Regions from separate parts of the Devosia sp. 2618 genome, predicted to be linked through region 1. Evidence: predicted binding sites of a transcription regulator. Region 1 holds the regulator's gene; each other region holds the start of a gene.
What was found. Region 1 encodes PhoB, which activates phosphate uptake and scavenging genes when phosphate is short. Its sites were predicted from a motif close to TGTCATNNANCTGTCAT; they were not measured.
Positions count from the first base shown of each region.

Region 2: the regulator PhoB is predicted to act here: its motif matches at 2,832-2,848, upstream of ugpB (sn-glycerol-3-phosphate ABC transporter substrate-binding protein UgpB).
Region 3: the regulator PhoB is predicted to act here: its motif matches at 1,453-1,469, upstream of ABIE28_RS04405 (esterase-like activity of phytase family protein).
Region 4: the regulator PhoB is predicted to act here: its motif matches at 2,169-2,185, upstream of ABIE28_RS04520 (inorganic phosphate transporter).

Region 1 covers NZ_JBEPOO010000001.1:653,056-660,783, reverse strand. The annotation lists gene ABIE28_RS03130 (substrate-binding domain-containing protein) at 1-844, shown strand, start outside; gene pstC (phosphate ABC transporter permease subunit PstC) at 908-2,287, shown strand; gene pstA (phosphate ABC transporter permease PstA) at 2,290-3,654, shown strand; gene pstB (phosphate ABC transporter ATP-binding protein PstB) at 3,724-4,506, shown strand; gene phoU (phosphate signaling complex protein PhoU) at 4,585-5,295, shown strand; gene phoB (phosphate regulon transcriptional regulator PhoB) at 5,457-6,158, shown strand; gene ABIE28_RS03100 (DMT family transporter) at 6,288-6,776, shown strand; gene ABIE28_RS03095 (DMT family transporter) at 6,773-7,195, shown strand; gene ABIE28_RS03090 (aldehyde dehydrogenase family protein) at 7,257-7,728, opposite strand, start outside.
Region 2 covers NZ_JBEPOO010000001.1:2,381,369-2,389,096, reverse strand. The annotation lists gene ABIE28_RS12050 (hypothetical protein) at 1-36, shown strand, start outside; gene ABIE28_RS12045 (ABC transporter ATP-binding protein) at 68-1,792, shown strand; gene ABIE28_RS12040 (TIM barrel protein) at 1,814-2,698, opposite strand; gene ugpB (sn-glycerol-3-phosphate ABC transporter substrate-binding protein UgpB) at 2,936-4,264, shown strand; gene ugpA (sn-glycerol-3-phosphate ABC transporter permease UgpA) at 4,343-5,227, shown strand; gene ugpE (sn-glycerol-3-phosphate ABC transporter permease UgpE) at 5,238-6,086, shown strand; gene ABIE28_RS12020 (sn-glycerol-3-phosphate import ATP-binding protein UgpC) at 6,088-7,140, shown strand; gene ABIE28_RS12015 (alpha-D-ribose 1-methylphosphonate 5-triphosphate diphosphatase) at 7,210-7,728, shown strand, end outside.
Region 3 covers NZ_JBEPOO010000001.1:884,042-891,769, forward strand. The annotation lists gene ABIE28_RS04400 (ATP-dependent helicase) at 1-1,333, opposite strand, end outside; gene ABIE28_RS04405 (esterase-like activity of phytase family protein) at 1,537-3,696, shown strand; gene ABIE28_RS04410 (AsmA family protein) at 3,855-7,529, shown strand; gene ABIE28_RS04415 (ribbon-helix-helix domain-containing protein) at 7,510-7,728, opposite strand, start outside.
Region 4 covers NZ_JBEPOO010000001.1:905,258-912,985, forward strand. The annotation lists gene ABIE28_RS04510 (cold-shock protein) at 1-64, shown strand, start outside; gene ABIE28_RS04515 (NUDIX hydrolase) at 198-662, shown strand; gene ABIE28_RS04520 (inorganic phosphate transporter) at 665-2,167, opposite strand; gene ABIE28_RS04525 (acetolactate synthase 3 large subunit) at 2,605-4,374, shown strand; gene ilvN (acetolactate synthase small subunit) at 4,397-4,951, shown strand; gene ABIE28_RS04535 (hypothetical protein) at 4,955-5,098, shown strand; gene ABIE28_RS04540 (pyridoxine 5'-phosphate synthase) at 5,277-6,020, shown strand; gene ABIE28_RS04545 (TetR/AcrR family transcriptional regulator) at 6,017-6,670, opposite strand; gene ABIE28_RS04550 (multidrug effflux MFS transporter) at 6,863-7,728, shown strand, end outside.

The DNA.
Region 1 (7,728 bases):
GACGCCAGTCGTCGGCTCGGGCGGCACCGGCGGCGGTCTCAAGCAGTTCTGCGCTGGTGTTGGCGCCGAGACCATCGACATTGCCAACGCATCGCGCCCAATCAAGACGGCCGAGCGTGAAGCTTGCACCGCCGCTGGCGTCACCGACGTCCGCGAAATCCAGTTCGGCTACGATGGCATCGTCTTCGCATCGGCCGCGTCGGGCCCAGACTTCGCTCTGACCCCACTGCAGGTTTACAAGGCCATCGCTGCCAACGTCTACGTAGACGGCGCTCTCGTGCCAAACCCCTACAAAAAGTGGAACGAGGTCGACGCTTCGCTCCCAGACCAGACCATCGCTCTGGCCATCCCAGGCTCGAACCACGGCACCCGTGAAGTCTTCCAGGAGAAGGTCGTCACTGCAGGTTGTGAAGAAGCCGCTCTGCCAGCTGATCACCCAGAAGACGCTTGCACCGCGCTCCGTCAGGACGTCGTCATCGAAATCGCTGGCGACTACACCGAAACTCTCGCTCGCCTGACCTCGAACAAGGACACCGTTGGCGTGTTCGGTCTGTCCTTCTACGAGCAGAACAAGGACACCCTCAAGGTTGCCACCATCAACGGCGTCGTTCCTTCCAACGAGTCGGTTATCGCTGGTGAATACCCTGTGTCCCGCCCACTGTTCTTCTACGTCAAGGGCCAGCACATCGGCACCATTCCTGGCATCGAAGAATACGTTCAGTTCTTCCTGTCCGAAGGCATCGCCGGCAATGGCGGCACCCTCGAAGCCGCTGGCCTGATCCCACAGGCTCCAGAAAAGACTGCTGAAGTTCTCGCCGCTTTCGAAGCTGGTGCAGCTCAGTAAAGACCAAATGGGACCGCGCTTCGGCGCGGTCCTTCTCCTTTCCCCGGGGGCGAACGACACACGATGAATTCCTTCATTATTGCGGCACTGTTGCTTGGCCTTCTGGGTCTCGCCTATCAGACGGGCTGGTCCCGCAGCCGCAGCCTGGCGACCCCGAACGGGGTAAAGGTTCACTCCCGCCCGCAGTATCACGGCTCGCTGGTCGCGATCTGGACCATGATCCCCGCGCTCGTCATTCTGGCGCTCTGGGGTTATTTCGGTCCCGACCTCACCCGCTCCTTTGCCCTCTCGCAAATTCCGGCCGCCACCGTTCAGTCGCTCGACCAGATGGGGCTCAACAACGCCTTCCTGCGTCTGCAGTCGATTGCCTCGGGCTTCGGCGTCACAGGCGAACTGGCTCCCTACGAACAGGCAGCCGGTGAATCGCTCCGCTCCTTCCAGCTGATGACTTCGGTCGTCGTCGCTCTGGTCGCCATCGGCGCTGGCATTGCAGCACTGCTGTTTGCCCGCAGCCGCATCACCGCCCGCCTCCGCGCCCGCAACACCGTTGAGCGCGTCGTCAATCTGGCCCTGCTGGCCTGCTCGGCCGTCGCGATCCTGACCACTCTGGGCATCGTGGCGTCGCTCGTCACCGAAGCCTACCGGTTCTTTACCTTCATCAACCCGCTCGACTTCTTCTTCGGCACCGTCTGGAACCCGAAGTTCTCCTCGACCGTCGAGGGTGACTACGGCCAGTACGGCCTGCTGCCGCTGCTCTCGGGCACGCTGATGGTTGCCGCCATCGCCATGCTGGTTGCCGTGCCGGTCGGCCTAATGGCCGCCATCTATCTCAGCCAGTATGCACCGCGTCAGCTGCGCGCTGTTGCCAAGCCGATCATCGAAATCCTCGCCGGCATCCCCACCATCGTCTATGGCTTTTTCGCCCTGATCACGGTTGGTCCATTCCTGCGCGACACGGGTGCCGCCATCGGCCTCAACATCAGCGCCACCAGTGCGCTCACCGCCGGTATCGTCATGGGGATCATGATCATCCCCTTCATCTCCTCGCTGAGCGATGACATCCTCAACCAGGTGCCACGCACCCTGCGCGACGGTGCCTATGGCCTGGGCGCCACCCAGTCCGAAACCATCCGCAACGTGCTGCTGCCAGCCGCTCTGCCCGGCATCGTCGGCGCCTTCCTGCTGGCCGTCAGCCGCGCCATTGGCGAAACCATGATCGTGGTGCTCGCAGCCGGTAACAGCCCGGTTCTGCGCGGCACGCCACTTGAGCCGGTCTCGACCATTACCGTCTCGATCGTCAATCAGCTCACCGGCGATACTGATTTCGCCGGCCCCCAGTCCCTCGTCGGTTTTGCGCTTGGCCTCACCCTCTTCGTGATGACCCTGCTGCTCAACGTCGTCGCCCTCTACATCGTTCGCCGCTTCCGGGAGCAGTACGAATAATCATGACCGACACGCTCTCAACCACAGCCGCCGCATCCGCCGAACGCACCAAGCGCATCCGCGCCGGCCTCCGCAAGCGCCACCTCACCGAAGCCATTTTCAAGGGCTTCGGTCTGGGTGCCATCATCGTGGCCCTCGGCTTTGTGACGCTGCTGTTCACCGACGTTCTGAGCAAGGGCATCCCAGCCTTTACCCAGTCCAACCTCCATCTCAGCGTCACCTATGACCCAGCGGTCATCGGCGTTGATCCAGCGCCAGTACGCGCTGCCGGTCAGTCCGACGCCGACTTCCGCGCCGCCAATCTCAAGTGGCAGCGCGATGTTGCCCTGCTGAACTGGAACAAGGTCGTCGAAGCCTCGCTCCGCGCCGCTGCGCCTGCCGGTTACGACATCGACAGCCGCCAGATCCTGACGATTGCCGAAACCAATGCCCGCCACCAGATCCGCGACCTGTTCGTTGCCGATCCATCCCTGCTTGGCAAAACCATCGAAGTCGACGTGCTGGCCTCGGCCAATGCCGACAACTGGGTCAAGGGCAATATCGACCGCGATCTGGGCGATACCCAGCAGCAGCTCGCTCCTGCAGCTCGCGCCCTAATCGACACCTACGAAGCCAACGGCACCATCACCTCGGGCTTTGCCTGGTCGATCTTCACCAATGTCGATAGCCGTGCCGCCCCTGCCGCTGCCGGTCTCGCCGGTGCCTTCATGGGCTCGCTCTATATGATGCTGGTCGTGATCCTGCTGGCCGTGCCAATCGGCGTGGCATCCGCCATCTACCTCGAAGAGTTCGCCCCCAAGTCGCGCCTCACCGACCTGATCGAAGTCAACATCAACAACCTCGCCGCGGTGCCATCCATCGTGTTCGGTCTGCTCGGCGCGGCAGTGTTCATCAACTACCTCCATCTGCCCCTGTCGGCGCCGCTGGTCGGTGGTCTGGTCCTGACCCTCATGACACTGCCCACCATCATCATCGCAACCCGTGGCGCGCTGCAGGGCGTCTCCCCGGCTCTGCGCCAGGCCGCGCTCGGCATGGGTGCCTCCAAGACGCAGATGGTGTTCCACCATGTGCTGCCGGTGACCCTCCCCTCGATCCTGACCGCGACCATCATTGGCGTGGCGCAGGCAATGGGTGAAACCGCGCCGCTCCTGCTGATTGGCATGAACGCCTTCGTCGCCTCGGTCCCGGCAACCCCGCTCGATCAGGCAACCGCTCTTCCCGTCCAGATTTTCCTCTGGCAGGGCAACGAAAACCGCAACTTCTTTGAGGCTCGCACCTCGGCTGCAATCATCGTGCTGCTGGCCTTCATGATCGCCCTGAACGCCATCGCCATCTTCCTGCGGACGCGCCTCGAAAAGCGCGCATAGAAGGATCTCGCTAAAATGGATATGCTTGCCGGCAAGGTTAAGATGACCCAGCAAACCGTGAACACCGCCATGAATCCGACTGAAGCTCTCGAACGTACCATCCGCCTGACTGCCCGGGACGTCACCGTCCACTACGGCGCCAAGCAGGCCCTGCACGGCATTTCGATCGATATTCCCGATCGCGCCGTCACTTCCTTCATCGGACCTTCGGGCTGCGGCAAGTCCACCTTCCTGCGCTGCATCAATCGCATGAACGACACTATCGAAGGCGCCAAGGTCGGCGGCACGATCAAGCTTGATGGCGAAGACATCTATGATCCGAACCTGGACGTGGTCGAACTCCGCGCCCGTATCGGCATGGTGTTCCAGAAGCCAAATCCCTTCCCCAAGTCGATCTACGACAACGTCGCCTATGGCCCAAAAATCCATGGTCTGGCGCGTAACAAGACCGATCTGGACGAAATCGTCGTCTCCTCGCTCCGCAAGGCAGGCCTGTTCGAAGAGGTGAAGGATCGCCTCAACGAACCCGGCACCGGTCTCTCCGGTGGCCAGCAGCAGCGCCTGTGCATTGCCCGCGCCATCGCGGTCGGCCCTGAAGTCATCCTGATGGACGAGCCCTGCTCGGCTCTCGACCCGATTGCGACCGCAATCATCGAGGAGCTTATCGACGAGCTGCGCGAGAACTACACCATCGTCATCGTGACCCACTCGATGCAGCAGGCCGCGCGCGTTTCGCAGAAGACCGCATTCTTCCACCTGGGCAATCTGGTCGAGGAAGGTGTCACCGAAGACATCTTCACCAACCCGGTCAACAAGCAGACCCAGGACTACATCATGGGCCGCATCGGCTAAGGCCGAAGCGCTTACAGCAACACTGGTCGCCGGCCTGCGCCTCAACGGCGCGGCCAGGCACACCAAGAGGACCACGCAATGGCAAATATCGGCAAAGACCATATCGTCACCGCCTACAGCGATGAACTTGTCGCCCTCGCCCAGTCGATCGCCGAAATGGGCGGTCAGGTCGAAGTCGCCATCGAGAACGGCACCAAGGCCCTGCTCAAGCTCGACCGCGAGCTGGCAGACGTCACCATCATCGCCGACCAGCATATCGACGACATGCAGCGCAAGATCGACGACATGGCCGTTTCCATGATCGCCCGTCGCCAGCCAATGGCTTCGGACCTGCGCGCCATCATCACCTCGATCCACGTCGCGGCCGATCTCGAACGCGTTGGCGACATGGCCAAGCAGCTGGCCCGCCGCTCGCTCAAGCTCGAAGGCATGAGCCTGCAGCCAACCTTTTACAACGGCGTCAAGAACATGACGGCGCTGGTGCTCCGCCAGATCAAGGAGGCGCTCGACGCCTACTCGAACCGCGATGCAGCTGCCGCCATCGAAGTGTGTAACCGCGACGACGAAGTCGACGCCATGCACACCTCTCTGTTCCGCGAACTCCTCACCTACATGATGGAAGATCCGCGCAACATCACGCCCTGCACGCATCTGCTGTTTTGCGCCAAAAACCTTGAGCGCATCGGCGACCACGCGACCAACATCGCCGAACGCGCCTATTACCTCCAGACCGGCAAGCAGCTCACCAGCGACGTCCAGGACCTGCAGCGCACCCAGATCAAGGCCTGAGATACCAGTCCCTCGCCCCAGTAGACCTCATGGTGAGCTTGTCGAACCACGAGGTCGTCGCACACCAGCCTCCACTCGCTAGACCTCGTGGTTCGCCAAGCTCACCATGAGGTCTTGAAACTCCGGCGCCCAAACCAGGCAGCCCCAACGGGAGCCACCCCATGCCCGCCACTATCCTTGTGGTCGAAGACGAAGGCGATATCGCCATCCTGCTCCGCTACAACCTCGAAGCCGAGGGTTTCCGCGTCGTCACCGCTGAAACCGGCGACGAAGCCCAGCACGCCATTCAGGACAAGCTGCCCGACCTGATCCTGCTCGACTGGATGCTGCCTGAAATTTCCGGCATTGAGCTCTGCCGTCGCCTCCGCGCCCGCGAAGAAACCGCCCGCGTACCGATCATCATGCTGACCGCTCGCGGTGAGGAAGAAGAACGCGTGCGTGGCCTCGCCACCGGCGCCGACGACTATGTGGTCAAGCCCTTCTCGGTGCCTGAACTGGTCGCCCGCATCCACGCCTTGCTGCGCCGCGCCAATCCAAACCTCGTCACCGCCGCCCTCAAGGTCGGTGATCTCGAACTCGATCGCACCACCCACCGCGTTCGCCGCGCCGCCCGCGATGTCCATCTCGGCCCCACCGAATACCGCCTGCTCGAATATCTGATGCGCCACCCAGGCCGCGTCTATTCGCGCGAGCAGCTGCTCGATGGCGTCTGGGGCAATGACGTCTATGTCGATGAGCGCACCGTCGACGTGCATATCGGCCGCCTCCGCCGTGCCATCAATCGTGGCCGCGAAAGCGATCCGATCCGCACCGTCCGCGGCGCCGGCTACGCCTTCGACGAACGCTTCGCCCAACTGGCTTGAGCCCAAAACACGCCCCCCACAAAATCCCCGCGAAAGCGGGGATTTTCGTTTCTGGTCAGCGCCCTGCCCTCCATCGCCCAGCCAACGCCCCTCATGCTAGCATCGGGGTCTCCCCGTTCGAGTCGATCCATGCCCCCAGCCGTCCCCCACAAAAATAACCCGCTCTATCTGCTCGCGGCCTTCGCCAGCGGCGGCCTTCTGACCCTGATGGTTCTGTTCAATGGCGAAGCCGGCAAGCATGGCGGCGCCCTGTTTTCGTCCTGGCTCGCCCATGGCACCGGCACCGTGGCGGCACTGATCTTTCTTGCCATCCTCTGGCCGCGCCGCACGCCGCAAACAACGGAACGCTCCAAAGCGCCTCTGTGGGCTTATCTCGGCGGCGCATCGGGCGCCCTCACCGTCATCCTGACCTCCACAACCGTCAACACACCACTCGCCCTCGCCGGAACGCTGGCGCTGGGTCTTGCCGGGCAAGTCGTCTTCGGCCTCGCCGCCGATCAATGGGGCTTTTTCGGCCTGCCCAAACGCCGCCTTGGCCTCCGCCAGCTCGCTGCCGTCGTGCTGATCGCCTCGGGTAGCCTGCTGATCATCCTCTTTGGCCTGGGTGGCGCGGCATGACCATTTTTATCCTCTATGCCGTTCTCGCCGGTATTCTGGTCGGCCTCAGCCGTCAGCTCAATGGTCGGCTTGCCCTCTCCACCAGCCCGCTTGTTGCGTCCTTGTGGAACCACATCGTCGGCTTCGCGCTGCTCACGGTGATCGGTCTGGTCGTGGGTGGGCTCATCACCCCCGGCGCCGCCGAAACGCCGTGGTGGGCCTTTCTCGGAGGCCCGGTCGGCGTGATCTTTGTTGCCTCGGGCTCATGGCTCATCGCCCGCATCGGCGCCGTCAACACGGCCCTGATGGTCATCGGCGGCCAGATGGTCTCCGGCGTTGTTCTCGATATCGTCCGCAGTGCCCCGCTAACCCTTTGGGCCAGCGCACTTGGTGTCGCGCTGATTGTCACCGGAGTGTTCCTGACACAGCGTCGGGGGTAACAATGTGTTAACGAAAACGGGGCCCGAAGGCCCCGTTTGTTACACTGTGATAACGCGCTGCTTAGCCAGCTGCGGTGTAAGCCGTCTTCACCACGGTGAAGAACTCGGCTGCATACTTGCCCTGCTCGCGTGGGCCATAGCTCGACCCCTTGCGACCACCAAACGGCACGTGGAAATCCACACCGGCGGTCGGCACGTTGACCATCACCATGCCAGCCTCGGCATTGCGCTTGAAGTGCGTCGCATACTTGAGCGAGGTGGTGACGATACCGGCCGACAGACCAAATTCGGTGTCGTTCGACATGGCCAGCGCTTCTTCGTAATCCTTGACGCGAATGACCGATGCCACCGGCCCGAAGATCTCTTCGCGGCTGATGCGCATGTCGTTGGTCGCTTCGGTAAACAGTGTTGGCTGCAGGAAATACCCTTCAGTCGCGGCCTTCACCAGCTCGCCACCGGCAACCAGCTTTGCGCCTTCGGCCTTACCGATAGCGATATAGTCGGTGTCCTGCTTGAGCTGGCTTGGATCGACC
Region 2 (7,728 bases), 1.7 Mb from region 1:
GACCTGCGCTCCATGCTGCCGGTCGGCCACGGCTGATACTCGACCCAAACCTTAGTTAGTGCCTCTCATGATCAAGCGTTTCTTCTCCTATTACGCCCCCTACAAGGGGCTGTTCTTCCTCGATTTCGGCTGTGCCATTGTTGCCGGCTTGCTGGAACTTGTGTTCCCGCTGGCTGTTGCCTATTTCATCGATTCCCTGCTGCCGCGCTCCGAATTCGGCTTCATCATCATTGCCGGCGCCGTGCTGCTGGCGATCTATGCGGTCAATGCCGTGCTGCAGGCGGTGGTCAACTATTTCGGCCACGTGCTGGGCGTTTCGATCGAAACCGACATGCGCCGTCAGGTGTTTGATCACCTGCAAAAGCTGAGCTTCCGCTTCTTTGACAACAACAAGACCGGTCACTTGATGACCCACGTCACCAAGGATCTGGAAGACGTTGGCGAAGTGGCCCACCACGGCCCAGAGGACATTTTCCTCGCCATCATGACCTTTGTCGGCGCGTTCATCCTGATGTTCGTCACCAATTGGCATCTGGCGTCGATGACCGTGGTGATCGTGCCCGTCGTGACCTGGCTGGTCAGCAAATACGGTTCGCGCCTGACGCTGAACTGGCAGGAACTGTTCGGCCGCGTCGGCGAGTTCAACACCCGCATCGAGGACTCCATCGGCGGCATCCGCGTGGTCAAGGCGTTCGCCAACGAGAACCACGAAGCGGGCCTGTTCGAGGGCAATAACAAGGCCTATCGCAAGACCAAGATCCAAGCCTACGCCATGATGACGGCGAGCATCACCATCACCTATCTCAGCACCCGCATGGTGCAGCTGATGGTCATGCTGGCGGGCTCCTGGTTCGTCATCAAGGGCGAAATGACCTATGGCGGCTTTGTCAGCTTCCTGCTGCTGGTCGAGGTTTTCCTGCGCCCGATCGACAAGATCACTGGCGTTCTGGAAAGCTATCCCAAGGGTATTGCCGGCTTCCGTCGCTTCACCAACCTGATCGACACCGAGCCCGACATTGCCGACCGCCCCAATGCTCAGGTCGTTGGCAAGCTGCGTGGCGACATCATCTTCAAGGACGCTGCCTTCTCCTATGAAAGCGGACGCCGGGTGCTCAATGGGCTGAACCTGACCGTTTCGGCGGGCGAAACGCTGGCCATCGTCGGGCCATCGGGCGCCGGCAAGACCACGCTGTGCTCGCTGCTGCCGCGCTTTTATGAGCTCGACAGCGGGTCGATCAGCATCGACGGCATCGACATTCGCGACATGACGCAGGCCTCGTTGCGCAACCAGATCGGCATTGTCCAGCAGGACGTGTTCCTGTTTGGCGGCACCATTCGCGAGAACATTGCCTATGGCTTGTTGGGCGCTAGCGATGAAGCCATCTGGGATGCGGCCAAGCGCGCGCGGTTCGACACGGTGATCAAGCGCCTGCCGCAGGGCCTAGACACTATGGTCGGCGAGCGCGGCGTGAAGCTGTCCGGTGGCCAGAAGCAGCGCGTGGCGATTGCCCGTATCTTCCTCAAGAATCCGCCGATCCTCATTCTCGATGAGGCGACCTCGGCGCTCGATACGGCCACTGAAGTCGCCATCCAGCGCTCGCTGGCCGAGCTTTCGCAAGGCCGCACCACGCTGGTGATCGCGCACCGTCTGGCCACTATCCAGCATGCCGACCGCATCGTCGTGATCGACGAGACCGGTATTGTCGAAGAGGGCACACATGACGTGCTACTGGCCCGCGACGGCGCCTATTCGGTGCTGCACAAGGCCCAGTTCGGCTATCTGGCCAGCTAAACAAGACCAGGTGGCAGGGCTTTAGAGCCCTGCCAATTGCCGCGCCCGGCTGAGGCAGCCCGGCTGTTCGCTGCTATAACGCTGGCTGATCTCCATCATCAGCACTGTGTCGGGCAGGAATGTCAGTTCCGAAAAAATCCAGTCCCAGTCGATATCGCCCCAGCCCAGCGGCAGGTGCAGATCGCCAATCCCCATCGCGACGTTTTCGGCCTGGTGATAGGCGATGTAGTGCGCCTGCGGCCGCCCGAAACTATCGTGGACATGCAGGTGCCCGGTGACGGGCGCCATCGCCGCGATCTCCTGGCGGAAGTCGAGCCCGCGATACGTGCATTCGATATAGGCGTGGCTGAAATCGATCAGTGCCACCAGATTGGGATGGTTGACTGCCAACACGGTTGCGGCGACTTCAGCCGGCGTCTGGCGATATTGCCCGGCTTCCGTGCTGAAGATGTTTTCGAGCGCCACGCGGATGCCGTAGGGGCGGCAAAATTCAGCCAGTTCGGTAAGGCTTTCGCGTTCGAGCGCATCCGCACCGGCGCGGTGATGCCATTGATCGGCGCGCAGATGGCCGCCATGCTGAACCAGAATGCGTGCTCCAAGGCGGTCGCTGACCTCTGCCAGCGCCTTGGAGACCTGTAGCTGATACGCGACGGTGTCGGGGTCCATGAAGTTTGACGAGACTAGACCATGAACGGTGTAGCGGAAATCAAATTGCCGCGTGATGGCCTCAAGCCGCTGGAGGCGTTCAGCGACAATCCGGCCGCCAGCGATCAGGTCAATGCTGGTCAGACCCAGTTCGACCGTGTCGACACCAAGCTCGGCCATCTGCCGCAATTCTGCTTCCAGACCAAACAGTTCGCCGTCGTCGGAGCCGACGCTAAACCCTGTTCCGATGATATTTCCCATGCTGTCCCCTTGGCGCGCGGTGGTCAAAATTTTGATCGCCTGCCTTAGCCATTTTCATGCGACGGCTGCATGACTGTCGCGGCAAACCCGCGCGGCCTCGGGCCTGTGGAGTGTCACCAAACCATCGTTTTGCTGTCACCCAACTGTTAATCGCCATTGTTAGGCACGCCGGGCTCGCAAGATGTGGGCCGGTAGGGGGCTTCCTGCCGATACTTCCAGTTACGCAGGAGAGAACCCATGGTTCGCTACCCACTCGCCGCCGGACTTGCCGTCCTGACCGTCGCACTGACCTCGAGCGTCGCCCTTGCCCAGACCGAAGTCACCTGGTGGCATGCCATGGGCGGCGAACTGGGCACCAAGCTCGAAGAAGTTGCTGCCAATTTCAACGCCAGCCAGTCCGACTATGTCGTGACCCCGGTCTACAAGGGCAGCTATGCCGAGACGCTGACCGCCGCAATCGCTGCCTTCCGCGCTAACGAACAGCCTGCAATCGTTCAGGTTTTCGAAGTCGGCACCGGCACCATGATGGCCGCAAAGGGCGCCGTCTATCCCGTCTACAAGCTGATGGAAGACAACAACCAGCCATGGGACACCGCCGGCTTCCTCGCGCCAGTGACCGGCTACTATTCGGACCCTGAAGGTAACATCCTGTCGCTGCCATTCAACTCGTCCACCCCAATCATGTACTACAACAAGGACGCCTTCGAAAAAGCCGGTCTCGACCGCGACGTCGCGCCAAAGACCTGGGCTGAAGTCGAAGAGTTCTCGAAGAAGATTGTCGCATCGGGCGCTGCCACCTGCGGTTTCACCACCGGTTGGGTGAGCTGGATCCAGACCGAAAACCTCTCGGCCATCCACGACCTGCCTTATGGCACGCTGCAGAACGGCTTTGGTGGCCTCGGCACCGAATTCACCTTCAACGGCGAAACCCAGGCCCGTCATTGGGACAACCTGGCCAAGTGGAGCAAGGAAGGCGTCTTCAAGTATGGCGGCCCAGTGGGCGGCAACGACGCGCCTCCGCTGTTCTACTCGGGCGAATGCGCCATCTACATGAACTCCTCGGCCTCGCGCGCTGGCGTTGTCGCCAATTCCAAGGACTTCGAAGTCGGCTTTGCCCCGCTCCCTTACTATGAAGACGTGATCGCCGAGCCAAAGAACTCGATCATCGGCGGCGCAACGCTGTGGGTGCTGAACGGCAAGTCGGACGACGTCTATGCCGGCGCTGCCCAGTTCTTCACCTACCTGAGCCAGCCTGAAGTTCAGGCCGATTGGCACCAGTTCACCGGCTACCTGCCAATCACCAATGCTGCTTTCGAGCTGGGTGAAGAGCAGGGCTACTATGCCGAGCATCCTGGTTCCGACATCGCCATCAAGCAGATCACCCGCGGCACGCCTTCGGAAAATTCCAAGGGCATCCGCTTTGGTAACCTGACCCAGGTGCGTGACGTCATCGACCAGGAATTCGAAGCAGTTCTGGGCGGTTCCAAGACCGGCCAGCAGGCCCTCGACGAAGCCGTCCAGCGCGGCAATGTCATCCTGCGCGAATTCGAAGCCGCCAATCAGTAAGCCAAGACTGCAAGGCCCGGAACATCGTTCCGGGCCTTGTCTCGTCCGCGCGCTGCCATAGCGCGCCAAGGATGCTCAATGCAGACCAAACGTACGATCTTTCCGAACCGGTGGCTGCCGTTTGCGCTGCTGGCTCCGCAACTGGCCATTACGCTGGTGTTTTTCATCTGGCCGGCGCTGCAGGCCGCCAAATCATCCTTCGAGCGTGAAGACCCGTTCGGGTTCAAGACGACGTTCATCTGGTTCGACAATTACGCCAAGCTGCTGGCCGACCCGATGTATCTCAACTCGCTGTGGCGGACGCTGATTTTTTCGGTGCTGGTCACCGTGATCGCCATGAGCGTGTCGCTGGTGCTGGCCGTCGCGACCAACCGCCTGCTGCGCTCGGGCCGCATCTATACCACGCTGCTGGTCTGGCCTTATGCCGTCGCGCCGGTCGTTGCGGGAATCCTGTGGTGGTTCATGTTCAACCCCTCCATCGGTATCCTGAGCTACGTGCTTGGTCAGCTAGGTGTCGACTGGAACCATCGGGTCAATCAGGACCAGGCCATGATCCTGGTTGTGCTGGCCGCCAGCTGGAAGCAGATATCCTACAATTTCCTGTTCTTCGTCGCCGGGCTGCAATCGGTACCAGCATCGCTGTCGGAAGCTGCCGCCATTGACGGGGCGGGGCCGTTCAAGCGGTTCTGGACCATCGTCGTGCCGCTGCTGTCGCCGACGACGTTCTTCCTGCTGATCGTCAACATCAACTACGCCATGTTCGATACCTTCGGCGTCATCGACGGCACCACAGGCGGCGGGCCAGCGCAGTCGACTAACATCTTGGTTTACAAGGTTTATGCCGACGGTTTCCTCGGCCTCAATATCGGTTCGTCCGCCGCCCAATCTGTGCTGCTGATGCTGATCGTCATCGTCCTCACCATCGTCCAGTTCCGCTTCATCGAGCGGCGCGTGCAATACTAGGAGCCGCGAAATGGTCGAAAATCGTCCCTGGCTGAACATCCTGACCCACGCCGTTTTGATCATCGGCGTCATCGTGATGGCCTTCCCGGTCTATCTCGCCGTCATCGCCTCGACCCACGGTCCCGGCGACTTCCTGCGCGGTGTCGTGCCGCTGCTGCCCGGCCCCCATCTGCTCGATAACTATGGGCAGATGCTGAGCCAAGGCATGTCGACCTCCGGCGCGCCGCCGCTGACCCTGATGCTGGTCAATTCCCTGATCATGGCGGTAGTCATCGCCGTGGCCAAGATCGCCATCTCGATCACCTCGGCCTATGCGATCGTCTACTTCCGCTTTCCGCTGCGGACGGCTGCTTTTTGGGTGATTTTCATCACGCTGATGCTGCCGGTCGAAGTGCGCATTATCCCGACCTTCAAGGTGGTCGCCGACCTCGGCATGCTCAATTCCTATGCCGGTTTGACCATCCCGCTGATCGCTTCGGCAACAGCTACTTTCTTGTTCCGGCAGTTCTTTTTGACGGTGCCGGATGAACTGATGGAAGCCGCACGCGTCGACGGGGCGGGGCCGCTCAAATTCTTCCGCGATATCCTGTTGCCCCTGAGCCGAACCAACATGGCAGCGCTGTTCGTCATTCTCTTCATCTATGGCTGGATGCAGTATTTGTGGCCCTTGCTCGTGACCACCGACAGCAAGTTTTACACGGTCGTCATGGGTATCAAGCGCATGGCCGCCTATGCCGACGCCGATCCGCAATGGAACCTCGTCATGGCCGCCGTTGTGCTGGCCATGTTGCCCCCGGTTCTCGTCGTCATCTTTATGCAGCGCCTGTTCGTCAAGGGCCTGGTCGAAACGGAGAAATAACATGGCCGCCATTGATCTGACCGGCGTCAAAAAGACTTATCCCGGTGGGGCTCAGGTGATCCACGGCATCGATCTGGCTATCGAAGATGGCGAAATGGTCGTGCTGGTGGGCCCCTCAGGCTGCGGGAAATCGACCCTGCTGCGGATGATTGCCGGGCTCGAAACCATCAGCGATGGCACGATTTCCGTCGGCGGTACGGTGGTCAACAAGCGCGAGCCTGCCGAGCGCGACATTGCCATGGTGTTCCAGAATTATGCGCTTTATCCGCATATGACGGTTCGCGGAAATCTTGAATATGGCCTGAAAAACCGTGGTACGCCGCGCGCCGAGATTGATCGTCGGGTCAATGCTGCAGCCAAGACACTGGAAATACACGACTTTCTGGATCGCAGGCCACGCCAGCTTTCTGGCGGTCAGCGCCAGCGCGTTGCCATGGGGCGGGCCATCGTGCGCCAGCCCAAGGCCTTCCTGTTCGACGAGCCATTGTCCAACCTCGACGCCAAGCTGCGCGGCCAGATGCGGATCGAAATCCGCCGCCTGCAGCGCGAGCTGGGCACGACCAGCGTTTACGTCACCCACGATCAGCTTGAGGCCATGACGCTGGCCGACCGGCTGGTGGTGATGAATGGCGGCCATATCGAACAGGTCGGCAAGCCGACCGAACTCTATGATCGTCCCGCATCGCTGTTTGTCGCCGGTTTCATCGGTTCGCCGCCGATGAACCTGCTCGACATCGAAAAGCTGCGCGCATTGCCCGGTGTGACTTTGCCGGACAGTCTGCCGAACGGCACCGACATTGTCGGCATTCGTCCCGACGCCATTGTAATCGGGGCAGGGGCGGCGGGGGATATTTCTTTGACGGGCACGGTCGAGCTGATCGAACCGGTCGGTGGGGAAAGCCATCTCTATGTGCGCGTTGCGGGGCTCGAGCAGATCATGGTGCTGGTGGCGCACGGCCGGTCCGAACTGGCCGAAACCATGCCGATCAATTTCGCCGTGCCGGTTGCGGCATTGCATCCATTCAACAAGACGAGTGGGAAGCGACTGGCTTAGTCGTTGAAACGTCATGCAACTGGGTTAGCGGAGCCTTCGTCCGCACGTAACCGCAAGATTGGCTCGCCTATGAACACCGTCGCCCTCGGAGAACTCGTTCTCACCAATGCCCGTATCGTCCTCGCCAACGAGGTTCTGGAGGGCTCCGTCCGGGTCGATGGTGGCATCATCACCGATATCGGTGCGCCGAGCCGAACCGGGGTCGATCTCGATGGCGATTACCTCATTCCGGGCCTGGTCGAACTTCATACCGACCATCTCGAAACCCATTATGCGCCACGCCCCAAAGTGCGGTGGAACCCCGTCGCCGCCGTGCAGGCGCATGATGCGCAGATCGCGGCATCGGGGATCACCACCGTGCTCGACGCCATTCGCGTCGGGCTCGATGAGCACGCCGATATGGGCCCAACGGAAATGCGCATCCTGGCCGATGCGATCCATGCCGGCACCAAGGCCGGGCGCCTGCGCGCCGAGCACCACATCCACCTGCGCTGCGAAGTTTCGGCGCCTGATTGCCTTGAATCCTTCATGGCCATCAAGGACGATCCGCAGGTGCGGCTGGTGTCGCTGATGGACCACGCGCCGGGC
Region 3 (7,728 bases), 230 kb from region 1:
GCTTGGGCACATTGATAATGCGCTCGAAAGCCAGGTCGTCAGCAGGCTGGGCCACGAGGCGGAGATAGGCCAGAGCGTCGCGGATTTCCTTGCGCTCGTAAAAGCGCGGGCCACCGATGACGCGGTAGTTAAGGCCGAGGGTGATGAACCGCTCTTCGAATTCGCGCATTTGGAACGAGGCGCGGACCAGGATTGCCATTGAGTTGAGGCTGTCGCCGTCGCGCTGATATTGCTCGATCTCGTCGCCGACGGTGCGCGCTTCTTCTTCGCTGTCCCATAGCTGGGTGACAGAGACCAGTTCGCCCGTTTCGCCGACATCGGTCTGCAGCGTCTTGCCGAGGCGGCTTTCGTTGAAGGCGATGATGTTGGAGGCGGCCTTGAGGATGTTGGAAGTCGAGCGGTAATTGCGCTCGAGCTTGATCACCTTTGCGCCCGGAAAGTCCTTTTCGAAGCGCAGGATGTTGTCGACCTCGGCGCCGCGCCAGCCATAGATCGACTGATCGTCGTCACCCACGACGCAGATATTGGCTTCGCTGGCGGGCTTGCCCTGCGCTAGCAGGCGCAGCCACAGATATTGAGCGACGTTGCTGTCCTGATACTCGTCCACCAGCATGTATTTGAACTTGCGGTGGAATTCGGCCAGCACGTCCGGGTTTTCCTTGAACAGCCGGATGCATTCGAGCAGCAGGTCGCCGAAATCGGCGGCGTTCAGCGATTTGAGGCGAGCCTGATAGTCTGCGTAAAGCTTGGAGCCGCGACCATTGGCATAGCTGCCGCTATCGGCGGGCGACACGTCCTTGGGCAGCAGGCCCTTGTTCTTCCAGCCGTCCATCATGTTGGCGAAGAGCTTGGCGGGCCAACGCTTCTCGTCGATATTGTCGGCCGCGAGCAATTGCTTGATCAGGCGGATCTGATCGTCGGTATCGAGGATGGTGAAAGAGCTGGTCAGCCCCACCAGCTCGGCGTGTTGACGCAGGATGCGAGCGCCGATCGAGTGGAAAGTGCCCATCCACGGCATTGCCTCAAGGCGCGGCACCAGCTTTTCGATACGCTCCTTCATTTCCCGCGCGGCCTTGTTGGTAAAGGTCACCGACAGGATCTGGGAGGGCCAGGCGCGGTTGGTATTGATAATGTGGGCAATGCGGGTGGTCAGCACACGCGTCTTGCCTGTGCCGGCGCCCGCGAGCACCAGCAGCGGGCCATCGATGCTGACGACCGCATCGCGCTGTTCTTCATTGAGGCCGCTCAGATAGTCAGGCGTCTGGTTGCGCTTGAACTGGCCGGTAATGGCGCCCGCAGTCGGGCGGTCGAGTGGGTGGGGTTCACCGGACATAAAAGGCCTTTCCATCGCGGCATCCGGGGCAGGGACGCTCTGCGCGGGCATTGACGAATCTTATTTTGTTCTCATCGGCAATATAGGCATTGGGCCGCGCGGTGTATAGAACGCCGCGCTGTCACCGATCCGTCATATCTGCGTCATGGGACTGTTGTGCGGCAGCCCTACGGAAATGCACGATTTCCCACGGGGCTTCCTTCATGAACACGACAAAACTTCTGACCGCGCTGACCGCCGCGCTGCTGGCCACAACTGTTTCGGCCAATGCCGCAGAACACTTCAACCGCATTGCCAGCTTTCCTGTCGCGCTGAACAGCCCCGAGGCTGAGGCCACCTCTTCGGAAATCATCACCGCGACCGAAGACGGAATGACCCTGATTTATTCGGACAGCCCGGCTGGCGGCATCGGCTTTGTCGACATCACCGACGCCAAGGCACCGGCGCCCAAGGGTTTCCTGTCGCTCGATGGCGAGCCGACCTCGGTCACCGTGATCGGCGACAAGGCCTATGTCGGCGTCAACACCTCCGAGAACTTTACCAATCCTTCGGGCAAGCTGTCTGTGGTCGATATTGCGACGCAGAAGGTCGAAGACGAATACGATCTGGGCGGCCAGCCTGACTCGGTGGCGCACAATGCTGCTGGGACGCTGGTGGCTATCGCGATCGAAAACGAGCGCGACGAAGAACTCGGCGACGGCGGCATTCCACAGCTGCCCGCCGGTTTTGTTGTGATCTTTGACGTTGCCGCCAAGTCGCTCAAGACGGTTGAACTGACCGGTCTCGCATCGGTTGGTGCCGAGGACCCGGAACCGGAATTCGTCGATTTCAACGAGAATGACGAGATCGCCGTCACGCTGCAGGAAAACAACTACATCGCCATCATCGATGGCAAGAGCGGTACGGTCACGGGTGGTTTTGATGCCGGCACGGTGTCGCTGGCCGATGTCGACACCAAGAAGGACGGCGCGCTGCGTTTCACCGGCAAGCAGGCCGACGTGCCGCGCGAGCCAGACGCCATCAAGTGGCTCGATGCCAACCGCCTCGTCATCGCCAATGAAGGCGACTGGAAGGGTGGCACGCGCGGCTTCACGATCTTCAATCGTGACGGCACCGTGTTGTTCGACTCGGGCAATGCGCTTGACTACAACGCGGCGCAGCTCGGTCACTATCCCGACCACCGTAACAAGAAGGGCGTCGAGCCAGAAGGTCTGGAAGTCGCGAGCTTTGGCGGCCAGCAGTACATTTTCGTGGCCGAAGAGCGTTCGTCGTTGATCGCGGTCTACAAGGATACCGGCGCTGAGCCAGAATTCGTGCAGTCGCTGCCTTCGGGCATTTCGCCTGAAGGTCTGGTTGCCATTCCAGCACGCAATCTGTTGGCAACGGCCAATGAAGTCGACCTGCGCGCCGATGGCGGCGTGGGCAGCCACGTGATGCTCTATGAACTGGCTGAAGGCCCAGCCAACTATCCGCAGCTGATTTCCGACCTTGATGCCGATGGCCGTCCGATTGGCTGGGCCGCGATTTCGGGTGCCGTGGCCGATGCTGAAAAGCCGGGTATTCTCTATGCGGTCAGCGACAGCGTGCTGTCGGCGGAGCCTGCCATTTACACGATCGATGCGACCAGCCAGCCGGCCCGTATCACAGCCAAGACCATCATCACCCGCGGTGGAGATGCGGCCCAGAAACTGGACCTCGAAGGCATTACATTGGACGGCAAGGGCGGCTTCTGGCTCGCCTCGGAAGGCGATAGCGCCAAGCTGACGCCACATGCGCTCTACAATGTCGATGCTGACGGCAAGATCATTGCCGAAGTCGCGCTTCCTGACGAGTTGACCGCAAACGCCGTGCGCTTCGGTGCTGAAGGCGTGACCCGCATCGGCGAGGGCGACGACACGACGTTGTGGGTCGCCATCCAGCGCGAATGGAAGGACGATCCCAAGGGCCAGGTGAAGCTTTTGAGCTACAAGCCTGCCACCAAGGAATGGGGCGCCGTTGCCTATCCGCTCGAAACCCCGGCTGAAGGCGCCTGGGTTGGGCTGTCGGAAATCACCGCGCATGGCGACTACATCTATATCGTCGAGCGTGACAACCAGATCGGCGACAAGGCCAAGCTCAAGGCGCTCTATCGCGTGCCTGTGGCCGACCTCGTGGCCGCCAAGTTGGGCACGGAATTGCCGGTTGTCTCCAAGGAACTGGTGCGTGACTTCATCCCCGACCTCAAGGCCAGCAACGGCTATATCGTCGACAAGGTCGAGAGCTTTGCCATTGATGCGGCCGGCAATGGCTTCGTGATCACCGACAATGACGGCACCTCGGACAGCTCTGGCGAGACGCTGTTTTGGACCATCGGCGCGCTTTAGGCGCTGCCAACACCAACAATGCGCGGCCGGTCCTTCGGGGCCGGCCGTATGCTTTTGATGTCACTGCTGGAACTGTCGTGTATTCAAGGCAATAGCGGACTTGCGCGACACACGTGCATGCCTACACTCTGCCGCGCAAAATTGGATAGACCAGTGCAGTGCTGAACCGCATTTACATCGTCGTTGGACTGCTCGCCATCGTGGTGCTCGCGGGCGCGTTTATCGTGCCCTATTTCATCCAGTGGAGCGATTATCGCGGCCGGATGGAAGAGCTGGCAACGAGCGTTTTGGGTACGCCGGTGACGGTGCGCGGCGATATCGAGTTTACCCTGCTGCCCCAGCCGCGCCTGCATTTCAACGATGTGTTGGTGGGTTCGCCTGAGGAGCCCGCGGCGACGGTCGATAGCGTCGAAGCTGAATTTTCGCTGATGGACTTCCTGCGCGACAATTACACTGTGACCAGGCTGATCCTGCAGGGGCCGGTCATCGACTTCACCATCGACGATAGCGGCTTTTTCGGCAGCGGCGTCAGCGTTGACGGTGCAAATGGCGCGGTCGGGCTCGGGCAGGCGACCATCGTTGATGCCACCGTGCGCTTGATGGATCATCGATCAGGCGAGAACTTCGTGGCCGAAAAAGTCAGCGGCGAATTGCGGTTGTCGAGCTTTAGCGGCCCGTTTTCATTCCAGGGCACAGGCTCCTATCGCGACACGCCCTATAGCCTGCGCTTTAATTCCGGTGTGGCGGGCAGCAACGGCGCTTCGCGGACGTCGGTTTTCCTGCAGCCGCAATCGGGCGCGTTCTCATTCTCGCTCGATGGCGCGCTGACGCCGGGCATGGCGCCCAAATTCGAAGGCGATATGGTCTATCGGCAAAAGCCGGTCGTGACCGATGTGGCCACCGACATTCGCGGCGATATGGTGGTCGAGAGCAAGGTCACCGGTTCGACCGACCGGATCGTTCTGACCGGCTATACCCTGCGCCCGGACGAGAACCGCGCCAGCACGCGCCTGACGGGAGCGGCCAGTATCCAGCTTGGCCATGATCGCAGTTTTGATGCGGTGGTGTCCGGCGGCGTGTTTTCCCTGCCGCCGCGCGACGTCAATGAAGATACGTCCACCCAGCCCTATGAAATCATACGCCTGCTGACCGAATTGCCCCCCCCGATCATTCCGCCGATGGCGGGCCGGGTTGGCGTCGATCTGGCTGAAATCGGCCTGCGCGGCGTGGCGCTGCGCAATGTGCGGATGGACGCCAATTTTGACGGCAAAGACTGGCAGGTGCAGCAGTTCATCGGGCAATTGCCGGGCGACACGGAAGTGCGCGCCAGCGGCGAAGTCAGCCGCCAGGACAATCGCCCGGCGTTTCATGGTCAGGTTTCGATCTCCAGCAACCGGCTGGATGGTTTGGCCCAGATATGGCGCAAACCGGGCGAGGATTCGCCGCTGTTTAATGTGCCCGGTTCGCTGAGTGGTCGCGTCATGCTGGCGGGCGATGCGTTCGGGCTGGTCAATGGCGTGCTGACGCTGAACCAGAAGCCGCATGGGCTCGAAATTCGTCTGGGCTTTGGTGATGAGAAACGGCTTGACGTGGTCGGGCATTTTGATGCGCTGAGCACCGGTGATAGCGCGGTCCTCGCGGCGCTGATCCCCGATGTTGCGGGCGAGAACGCCTTTGCCCTGAGCTTTCCCGAGGGCAGTTTTTCCTTCACTGCCAATAGCGCGACTGTCTACGGGCTGGATGGAACGGGTCTGGTCGCCGAAGGGCAATGGATGGCTAGCGGCGTGCGTCTGTCGCGTCTCGGCGCGACGGAATGGGGCGGCGTTGGCGTCAATGCGTCGGGCAAGGTTTCGGGCTCGCTGAGCGATCCAACTCTTTCGGGCATGGGCACGGTCAGCATCGCATTGGGCACCGCACCGGCCTTGCAGCGGTTCTACAATCTCTATGGCACGCCGACCGCCTGGCGCGATTATCTGGCGCGGTCGGCTCCGGCTAGCATCCACTTCGATATCGGCGATCGCAATAGCGAGGGCGGCCAGCTTGTGACGCTGGATGGCGATCTGGGCACGGCGGCGCTCAACCTGCGGGCGGAACTGAGCTCGGGCCTGTTTGGTATCACCACCGCGCCACTGCGGATTACCGGGGCGCTGGAATCGAGTGATGTCGATGCGCTGAGCGAGCAGATCGGTTTTGGTGAGACGCCGATATTTGATGGCGATGGCTCGATGCTGGTGAGCTTTGGCCTTGAGGGCACGGCGACCAACAGTCTGGCGTCCAATCTGACCGCCAGCCTTGGCGAGGAAAGCATCAGCTTTTCCGGCAATCTGCTGACCGGGCCGAACAGCGAAATCCAGGGCGATGGCACGCTCGATGTTGCGCTGGGCGATGCGGGTGGTTTGGGGACGATCATTGGCGCCCGAGGGCTCAGCCTGCCCATGGCCAAGGGCACCGGCAAGCTGCATTTTGAGGGTGAGCGTCTGGCACGCCTGACCGAGATCGTCGGCAAATCGGGCGACACTGCTTTTACCGGCGAAGTATCGCTGTCGCGCACCGGCACGACGGCCGCTGTGGCGGGCACGATCGCCGTGGATTCAGTATCGGTTGAGGGGCTTGCTGCGACGTTGTTTGGTCCCGCCGCGCTGGTCGGCCAGACCTCTGCCTGGCCGCAAGGCCCGATCTCGCTCGGCGACACCACGCGGCGTACGCGCGGCACGGTTTCGGTGACGGCCGGCAGCGTCACAGCCGCTGGTGTCGAACGTTTGGGCAAGACAAGTTTTGAGCTCAACTGGGATGAGACCAGAATCCGGCTGGCGCGGTTTGAAGCCGCTGTCGGTCAGGGCAAGCTGGGGCTTGATGTGGCCGTGTGCTGCAGTGGTCCGCTCTCTGACAAGACGATCAGCGGGCGCATGACGCTGGACGCTGTGCCCGTCGCGACAATCGCGCCGCCTTCGGTGGCTGGGGGCCTTGATGGCGTTCTGGGTGGCGGTGCGCGGTTTGAAGGCAGCGGCGCGAGCCTTGCCGAGGTTTTTGCCGCGATGACGGGCGAGGGCAATTTCACCCTGGCTAATCTGACGGCGCAGCGCCTGTCGCCGACGGTGTTCCCGACGGTGGCGGGGCTCGACGATGTATTGAACACGGCCGCCCAAGACCTGAGCAGCATCATGAGCGTTGCGCTCGGGCAGGGGGCGTTCACCGCGCCGACGACAGCGGGGGCGTTCACCATTGCCGGTGGCGTGTTGCGGCTGGCCAATGTGATGATCGACGGAAATGGTGCGGCGCTGTCGGGTGGCCTCAACATTGCGCTTTCGACGCTGGGCCTTAATGGCAGCTTCGTCATGGCGCCAAAGAATGTCGACGATGCCAGCGGTCTGATTGGTGGCGACAATTCGCGGATTATCGCCGGCGTCACCGGCACCGTGACGAGCCCGGTTGTGACAGTCGATCTCGATGAGATGGTTGCGGCAGTGTTGTTGCGGGCCAATGAACTCGAACTCGACCGGCTTGAAGCCTTGCGTGCTGAGGACGCCGAGCGGCAGCGGGCAGCGGCGGAAGAGCGGAACCGGTTGATCGATGAGCAGCGCCGTCGCGCGGCTGAGGAAGCCGCTCGTGTGGCCGCGCAAGAGGCGGCTCGTCTTGCAGCGGAGCAGGAGGCGCAGCGGGTCGAGCAGGAGAGGCAGTTGCAGCTTCAGCTCCAACAGCAGCAACAGGCGCCAGTAGCACCGCCGACGGCCCCAGCACCCGTTCAGCCGCTGCCATCAGGAGCGCTCGATCTGGGACTGCCGCCGGCGCCACCGCCGGGCAATACGATGATTTTTACTCAACCGCAGTTTTAGTCGGCGCATCCAACCGGGTCTGATACCAGCGCAGCACGGCAAGCCGTGCGGCCGACGACAGATTTGTCGTGGCGCGGTTCTGGTCAATGTCGCGGATAAGGCCGGCCATGGTCAGGCCGTTGGCGGTCGCCATGGCTTCAAGCGCCTGCCAGAATTCCGGCTCAAGCGCGATGGATGTGCGGTGGCCTGCGATGGACAG
Region 4 (7,728 bases), 250 kb from region 1:
TTATGAGCTCGAAACCGGCCGTGACGGGAAGGTTTCGGCGACCAATTTGACACTGCTGGGCTGATTGCAGTTCGAGAATTTGTGAGGGCCCTACGGGCCCTTTTTTGTTGGCATCTGAGCCCTAGCGCCGATGTCGCGTCGACTCTGGCGCGATGCCTGTGCGAAGGTGCGCCGACAAAGACATCGGAGGCCGGCCCATGCTGCGCGAATTTTTGAGCAATTGGAGCCCACGCGTCGAAACCACGCCGGGGCTGCGCCAGTCTGGCGCGCTACCCTATTCGATTGTCGATGGCCGGGTCGTTTTCCTGCTGATCACTTCACGGCGCACCGGGCGCTGGATTTTCCCCAAGGGCGACATCGAGATCGGCATGACCGCCTGGGAAAGCGCGGCGCAGGAAGCTCTTGAGGAAGCTGGCGTGACCGGTGAGATCAGTAGCGAGCCAGTCGGCAGCTACCGCTCCGGCGCCAGCGCTGACGGCTCAAGCCTGATTGATGTCGATCTTTATCCGCTGCGGGTCGAAACCCAGCTCGACGTCTGGCAGGAAATGGACCAGCGCCTGCGCCATTGGGCGGTTTTGCCCGAAGCGCGCCGTCTGCTCAATGACGGCGCGCTGTCGCGGATTGCGGTAAAACTCGGAACGCAGCTGTGCTCTACCCGCTGATCCTAGAAGCTGATCAGCAGGTTCAGGACCCAGAACAGCGCTGCTGCCAGCAGAGCTGAGGCTGGCACGGTGATCACCCATGCCGCAGCAATGCTGGTGACGTGCTGACGGCGAACCAGCTTGCGGCGATCGGTCTTGCGTTCCTTGGACAGGGCAGCTTCGGGCGTCGCGTTTAGCGTCGCGGGGTCGAGGTGCTTGGCGTGAATGGGCACGGCGGAAAATTCGAGATCGCGGCGCGAGTAGAATTCACGCAGGAAGCCAACGCCAAAGATGGCGCCTACGGCAATATGGGTCGATGACACTGGCAGGCCCAGTGCCGAAGCAACCAGCACCGTCACTGCCGCAGACAGCGCCACGCAATAGGCCCGCACTTCGTTGAGCTTGGTAATCTGTTCGCCGACCGTACGGATCAGGCGGGGGCCGAACAGCGCCAGGCCTAGCGAAATGCCGACGCCACCGATGGCCAGAACCCAGAATGGCAGGGTGAGACCCGATGCTTCCATATGGCCGGACTGCAGCGTGCTGACGATCGCTGCAAACGGGCCGATGGCATTCGCAACGTCATTGGCGCCATGCGCAAAAGAGAGCAACGCTGCAGCGACGACGAGCGGCAGGCGGAACAGCGTCGAGACATGCTTGTTGCGATTTTCCATGCCGATGGACTGGAAGCGAACCAGTGGCATGGCGCCGATCCATCCCAGAGCGGCGAAGACGACGCCGAGGATGATCACGGTCAAAAGGCTCGGCGACCACATGCGGCTCAGGCCTTTGGTCGCGATGTACATGGCGAAGATGCCTGTCATGGCCGAAACCAAAATGGGTACCCAGATGCGCGCCGCCGAAACCTTGTCGATGCGATCGGTAATGGTGTGCTTGGTGAAAGAGAGCAGGGCAGCGGCGGCAGCGGCGCCGAGCACTGGTGAGATGACCCAGCTGGCGGCAATCGAACCGATCATCGGCCAGGCAACGCTGGCAAAACCTGCCGCGGCGATACCGGCGCCAACAACACCACCCACAACGGCGTGGGTGGTTGAAACAGGGGCGCCGATATAGGTGGCTAGATTGACCCAAAGGGCGGACGCCAAGAGGGCCGCCATCATCAACAAAACGAAGGCATTGCTGTCAATCGCGTCGCCGACGAGCAAATCGCGCGCAACGGTATTGACCACGTCGCCACCCGCCAGAATGGCGCCAGCAGCTTCAAAAATAGCGGCGATGATCAGCGCACCACCCATGGTGAGTGCCTTGGAACCCACAGCCGGGCCCATATTGTTGGCAACGTCGTTGGCGCCGACATTGAGTGCCATGTAACCGGCGATAACCGCCGCGATGACGACGATGTAGGTCATCGGCCCGTCGGCGACGGCGAAACTCGCCCAGACCGCAGCCACCAACAGGAACACCAGCGCAATGCCGGGCGCTGCCAGCGAGCGCGCTAGATCATGGGTGGCGTGCTCGAGGCCGGATACGCGCTTGAGGTCTTTGTCGAGGGCACTCTGGGACATGCGTCATCAAACCGTCAAAAATCTCTTTGGCGGGGCAATAGCATTGTCTGCCGCCACGGCGAGAAGTTTTGCGGTCGCATGCGCCCAATTAGCGGGTTTTCCGCTGATTAGTTGCCTCTCGGTTCGTTTCCCGGCGGGCTGGGCCCTGTTTTTGTGTGTGACGATCACCCACAAATCCTGCTGCGCTTCGCTTCGTAGCCTGCAGGTCTTGACTCGTTCGGGCGAATGAACCTATCAATGCCACCACAATTTTAAGGAGAGGTCCCGTGCGGGCACTCATTCTCGTAGTACGCAGGCGCATCGGCAACGTGGGATAAAATCCCGCGCGATAGCTGGTGCGCCGAAAACAAGGTCCCGAACGGGGCCTTTTTTATTGCCCGGTTTTCGACGCTACGAGATTGGGCTCCCAGATTTGGACTTTAGGGAAGGACTACACGATGGCCGAAAAGATGACCGGCGCGGAAATGGTGATACAGGCGCTGACCGATCAGGGCGTCGAGCATATTTTCGGGTATCCCGGTGGCGCAGCGCTGCCGATCTATGACGCGATGTTCCAGCAGGACAAGGTGCAGCACATTCTGGTGCGGCATGAGCAGGGCGCAACCCACATGGCCGAAGGCTATGCGCGCTCGACCGGCAAGCCCGGCGTGGTTCTCGTGACCTCCGGCCCCGGCGCAACCAATGCGGTGACCGGCCTCACCGATGCGCTGATGGATTCCATTCCCATGGTCTGCATCACCGCGCAGGTGCCGACGACGCTGATTGGCTCGGACGCGTTCCAGGAATGCGACACTGTCGGCATCACGCGTAGCTGCACCAAGTACAATTATCTGGTGAAGCGCGTGGAAGACCTGCCGCGCATCATGCATGAGGCCTTCCTCATCGCGACGACCGGCCGTCCCGGCCCTGTGGTGATCGATATTCCAAAGGATGTGCAGTTCGCGCTCGGCGAATATTACATGCCTGACCTCGATACCCTGCGTCACCAGAGCTACCGCCCACAGATGGACGGCGATGCCGCTGCCATCGAAGCCGCTGTCGATCTGATGCTCAAGGCTGAACGTCCGATCTTTTACACCGGCGGCGGCGTGATCAATGCCGGGCCGGAAGCGTCTGAGCACCTGCGTGAATTGGCTGCGCTGACCGGCTTCCCCGTGACCTCGACCCTGATGGGCCTGGGTGCTTTCCCCGCATCCAATCCACAGTGGATGGGCATGCTGGGCATGCACGGCACCTACGAGGCCAACCTGGCGATGCATGACTGCGACGTCATGATCAACATTGGCGCGCGTTTCGATGACCGTATCACCGGCCGCATCGATGCCTTCTCGCCCAATAGCCGCAAGATCCATGTCGATATCGACCCGTCCTCGATCAACAAGGTCGTGCGCGTTGACGTGCCGATCATCGGCGATTGCTCGCGCGTGCTGGCCGAAATGGTCCGCATCTGGCGCAGCAAGACCAATCAGCCTCGCACCGAGGCCATCGCGCCATGGTGGGGCCAGATCGAGAAGTGGCGTGCGGTCAATTCGCTCGGCTACAAAAACTCGGAAACCACTATCAAGCCGCAATACGCGATCGAGCGTCTCTATGAGATGAGCAAGAAGCAGGGCAAGGAGGTGTTCATCACCACCGAAGTGGGCCAGCACCAGATGTGGGCTGCCCAGCACTTCCATTTCGACAAGCCAAACCACTGGATGACCTCCGGCGGTCTGGGCACGATGGGTTATGGTCTGCCGGCTGCCGTTGGCGTGCAGGTGGCGCATCCCGATGCGCTGGTGATCGACATTGCCGGCGAAGCCTCGGTGCAGATGACGATGCAGGAAATCTCGACGGCGGTGCAGTATCGCCTGCCGATCAAGATCTTCATTCTCAACAATGAACGCATGGGCATGGTGCGCCAGTGGCAGGACCTGCTGCATGGCAGCCGCTACGCGCATTCCTATTCGGAATCGCTGCCCGATTTCGTCAAGCTGGCCGAGGCCTATGGCGGCAAGGGCATCCGTTGCGAGAATCCGGCTGAGCTGGACGCGGCGATTGCCGAGATGTTCGATTATGACGGCCCGGTCCTGTTCGACGTCATCGTCGAGAAGGACGAGAACTGCCTGCCGATGATCCCATCAGGCAAGCCGCACAACGAGATCATCCTGCCCGACACCGCCAATATCGGGGACATCATTGACGAGAAGGGACGGCAGCTGGTTTAGGCCGCTGTTGAGGACAACAGATATGAACGCACATTTGCAGCCGACTGGCTCGGCCTATTTCCTGACCAAGGAAACCCAGGAAATCGAACGTCACACCCTGTCGGTTCTGGTCGACAACGAGCCTGGAATCCTGGCTCGAGTGGTTGGCCTGTTTTCGGCGCGCGGCTACAACATTGAAAGCCTGACCGTCAGTGAGACCGAACACGGCCGTCGACTTAGTCGCATCACCGTTGTCGTTATCGCCACGCCCAAGACCCTGACGCAGATCAAGCTGCAGCTTGAGCGCCTGGTGCCGGTGCACAAGGTGCATGACCTGACCGCTGAGGGCGCGTCCATTGAGCGTGAGCTGGCCCTGATCAAGGTTGCCGGTTCCGGCGATCATCGCGCCGAGACGCTCCGTCTCGCCGATGCGTTCCGCGCGCATATCGTGGACGCGACTGTCGAGAGTTTCGTGTTTGAAGTGACCGGCAAGCCCGACAAGATCGACAGCTTCATCGCCCTGATGCAGCCGCTGGGTCTGGTTGAAGTGGTCCGCACCGGCCTCGCGGCCATCTCGCGCGGCAATAAGGGTATGTAATCCATGCGCATCGGCTGCCTCCACACCGCGCAGAGCAATGTCGCGGTGCTGGAGCGCGCCGCGGCGAGCCTTGAAATAGGCTCGCTTGCGTCACGATATCTGGCTCGCCCGGAGCTGCTTGCAGCCGTCGGGCGGGCCGAGGAATGACCATAGGCACTGCCGTTGCAACGGTCGCGGCGATGGATGAACTGGCGCACGATTGCGACGCAGTTCGGCCTCACGGAAGCCGTTGCGCAAATCCGTTGATCGCTGCCATCACAAGGTTGGATTGGGCGGCGGCGAATTGATGGTGTATGGGTCGGCATCTGTTCGTTCTGGTGCCGCCATGACCCTGCTTTCCGTGAACCTCAATGCCGTCGCTCAGTTGCGCAATCGCCGTGATTTGCCCTGGCCTAGTGTCGTGGGCATGGCGCGGGTTGTGCTCGACGCCGGCGCGAGCGGCATCACCATCCATCCGCGTCCGGATGAGCGCCATATCCGCCGCAGCGATGTGTTCGATCTGGCAACGCTTCTGCGCGAGGAATACCCAGAAGCCGAGTTCAATATCGAAGGCTATCCGAGCGATGACTTTTTCGACCTGATCGAAGCGGTCAATCCTGCCCAGGTGACGTTGGTGCCCGATGATCCGGCGCAGGCGACTTCCGACCACGGCTGGGACTTTGCCGGCAATGGCAATTTCCTGACCTCGGTGGTGCAACGCCTCAAGGCGCCCAATCGTCGGATTTCGCTATTCAGCGATCCAGACGCGGGCGCTGCGGGCGCTTCCGCTGCGAAGGCCACGGGCGCTGACCGTATCGAGCTTTACACCGGCCCTTATGGTGGTTGCTATGATGACGCGGAGCGCGCTGCAGTCGAGTTGGCCGCACTCGCCGATACCGCCAAGGCGGCCCATGCCGTCGGTCTTGGTGTTAATGCCGGCCACGATCTGACGCTGGCCAATCTGCCAGCCTTCCAGGCGGCGGTTCCGGGCGTCGAAGAGGCCTCAATCGGTCATGGCCTGACGGCTGATGCGTTGCTGATGGGCTTTGCCGAGGCTGTTCGTCAGTACCGGGCCGTCCTCGACAACTAACGCTGCCGGGCACCAAAGGCGCGGAGGAAGGTCTTTACCCCAGCGGTCGACGCTTCGCGCAGTGAATGATCGCTCGGCGGCTGGCATGGCCCGGCGTCCAGACGCACGTCGGCATTGATCAGCGCCACGAACTGCCGTGTGGCAAGGCTGGCGTCGTCGATGTCGAGATAGCCATTGCGCGCCAGTTTGTCGAAACATGCAGCGATCACCGGCCAGTCCTGGCCGGGGCCATAGGCCTTCCAGGTCGCATAGAATTCGGGATAGCGCTTGGCCTCGCGCTCCATCAGCATGGCCAAGGCCCGGCCGTCGATATCGCACATGCAGCGGCCGACCAGCCGCACGCCAAAATCGATCAGCGCTGCCTCGATGTCATCGGGCTTGTCGGGGAAGGTGGCGATCACCGCCATCAACAGCGCGCTTGAGCGGGCGCTGACATCCTCGACCACAGCCACGAGCAACTGATCCTTGTCGCCGAGTTGATTGTAGACCGTCTGGCGCGACACACCGGCCTCGATGGCGATGGCGTCGATGCTGATCCCGGCAAATCCATCGCGCACAAAGGCGCGCTTGGCCGCATCAATGATGGCGGCGCGCTTGGTCAGCGCTTTGGGAAGGGCAGGGGCGGACGGCGCAAAATCGGTGTCACTCATTGTCCATCCTATATACACGTTCCCATCAATTTTACAACATTGTCCAAATTATTGGGCGATCACGCTTGACTGATTTTACACAGATGTCCAATATGCTGACATTGGCTGCCCGCTCCTCCGGCTCGCGCCGATTTCAGACTTCAGCATATTGCGATCCAGCGCCGTGGCGCGGGTCGATGAGGTATTCGCAAAATGAACACTCCCCTCCTGCGCGCCGCGCTGGTGCTCGGCCTGCTATCGGCGGTCGGTCCCTTCGCTATCGACATGTATCTTCCGGCGCTGCCCGCCATCGGCCTTGATCTGCAGGCCGACACGGCAGGCGTCCAGGCCAGCCTGATGGCCTTCATGGCCGCCATCGCGGTCTGCCAACTGTTCTACGGCCCGATCAGCGACATGGTCGGCCGCAAGCCGCCGCTCTATTTCGGCATGGCCATCTTCATCATCGGCGGTATTGGCTCGGCCATGGCGCCCAGCATCGAATGGCTGATTTTTGCCCGCTTCGTACAGGGCGTCGGTGCTTGCGCCGCCATGGCGCTGCCCCGCGCTATCGTTCGCGACGGCTATTCCGGCCCCGACGCGGCGCAATTGCAGAGCCTTCTGATGCTCGTTTTCTCCGTCTCGCCAATTCTGGCACCGCTGGCCGGTAGCCTGATCGTGCAATTTGGCGGCTGGCGCGACATTTTCTGGGTCATCGTCGGCATTGGCGTGCTCGGCGTTGTGCTCGTCACCTTCGCGCTCAAGGAGACCCGTCCAAAGCATGCCCGCCTCGACAGCAATCTCGGCTCAGCGCTGCGTGGCTATGGCGTTCTGCTGCGCGACCGCAACTTCCTTGGCCTCTCGATGATCGGCGCCTTCGGCATGTCGAGCTTTATGGCCTATCTGGCCAACTCGTCGTTCATTCTGATCGATCACTACGGCCTCAACCCGACGTTTTACAGCATCATGTTCTCGATCAACGCCGTGTCTTTCATCGGGGTGTCGCAGCTGACCGGCGTTCTGACCCGCCGCTATGGCCTCAATGCGGTGGTGCGTGCTGCCGTCAATGGCTTTGTCGTCAC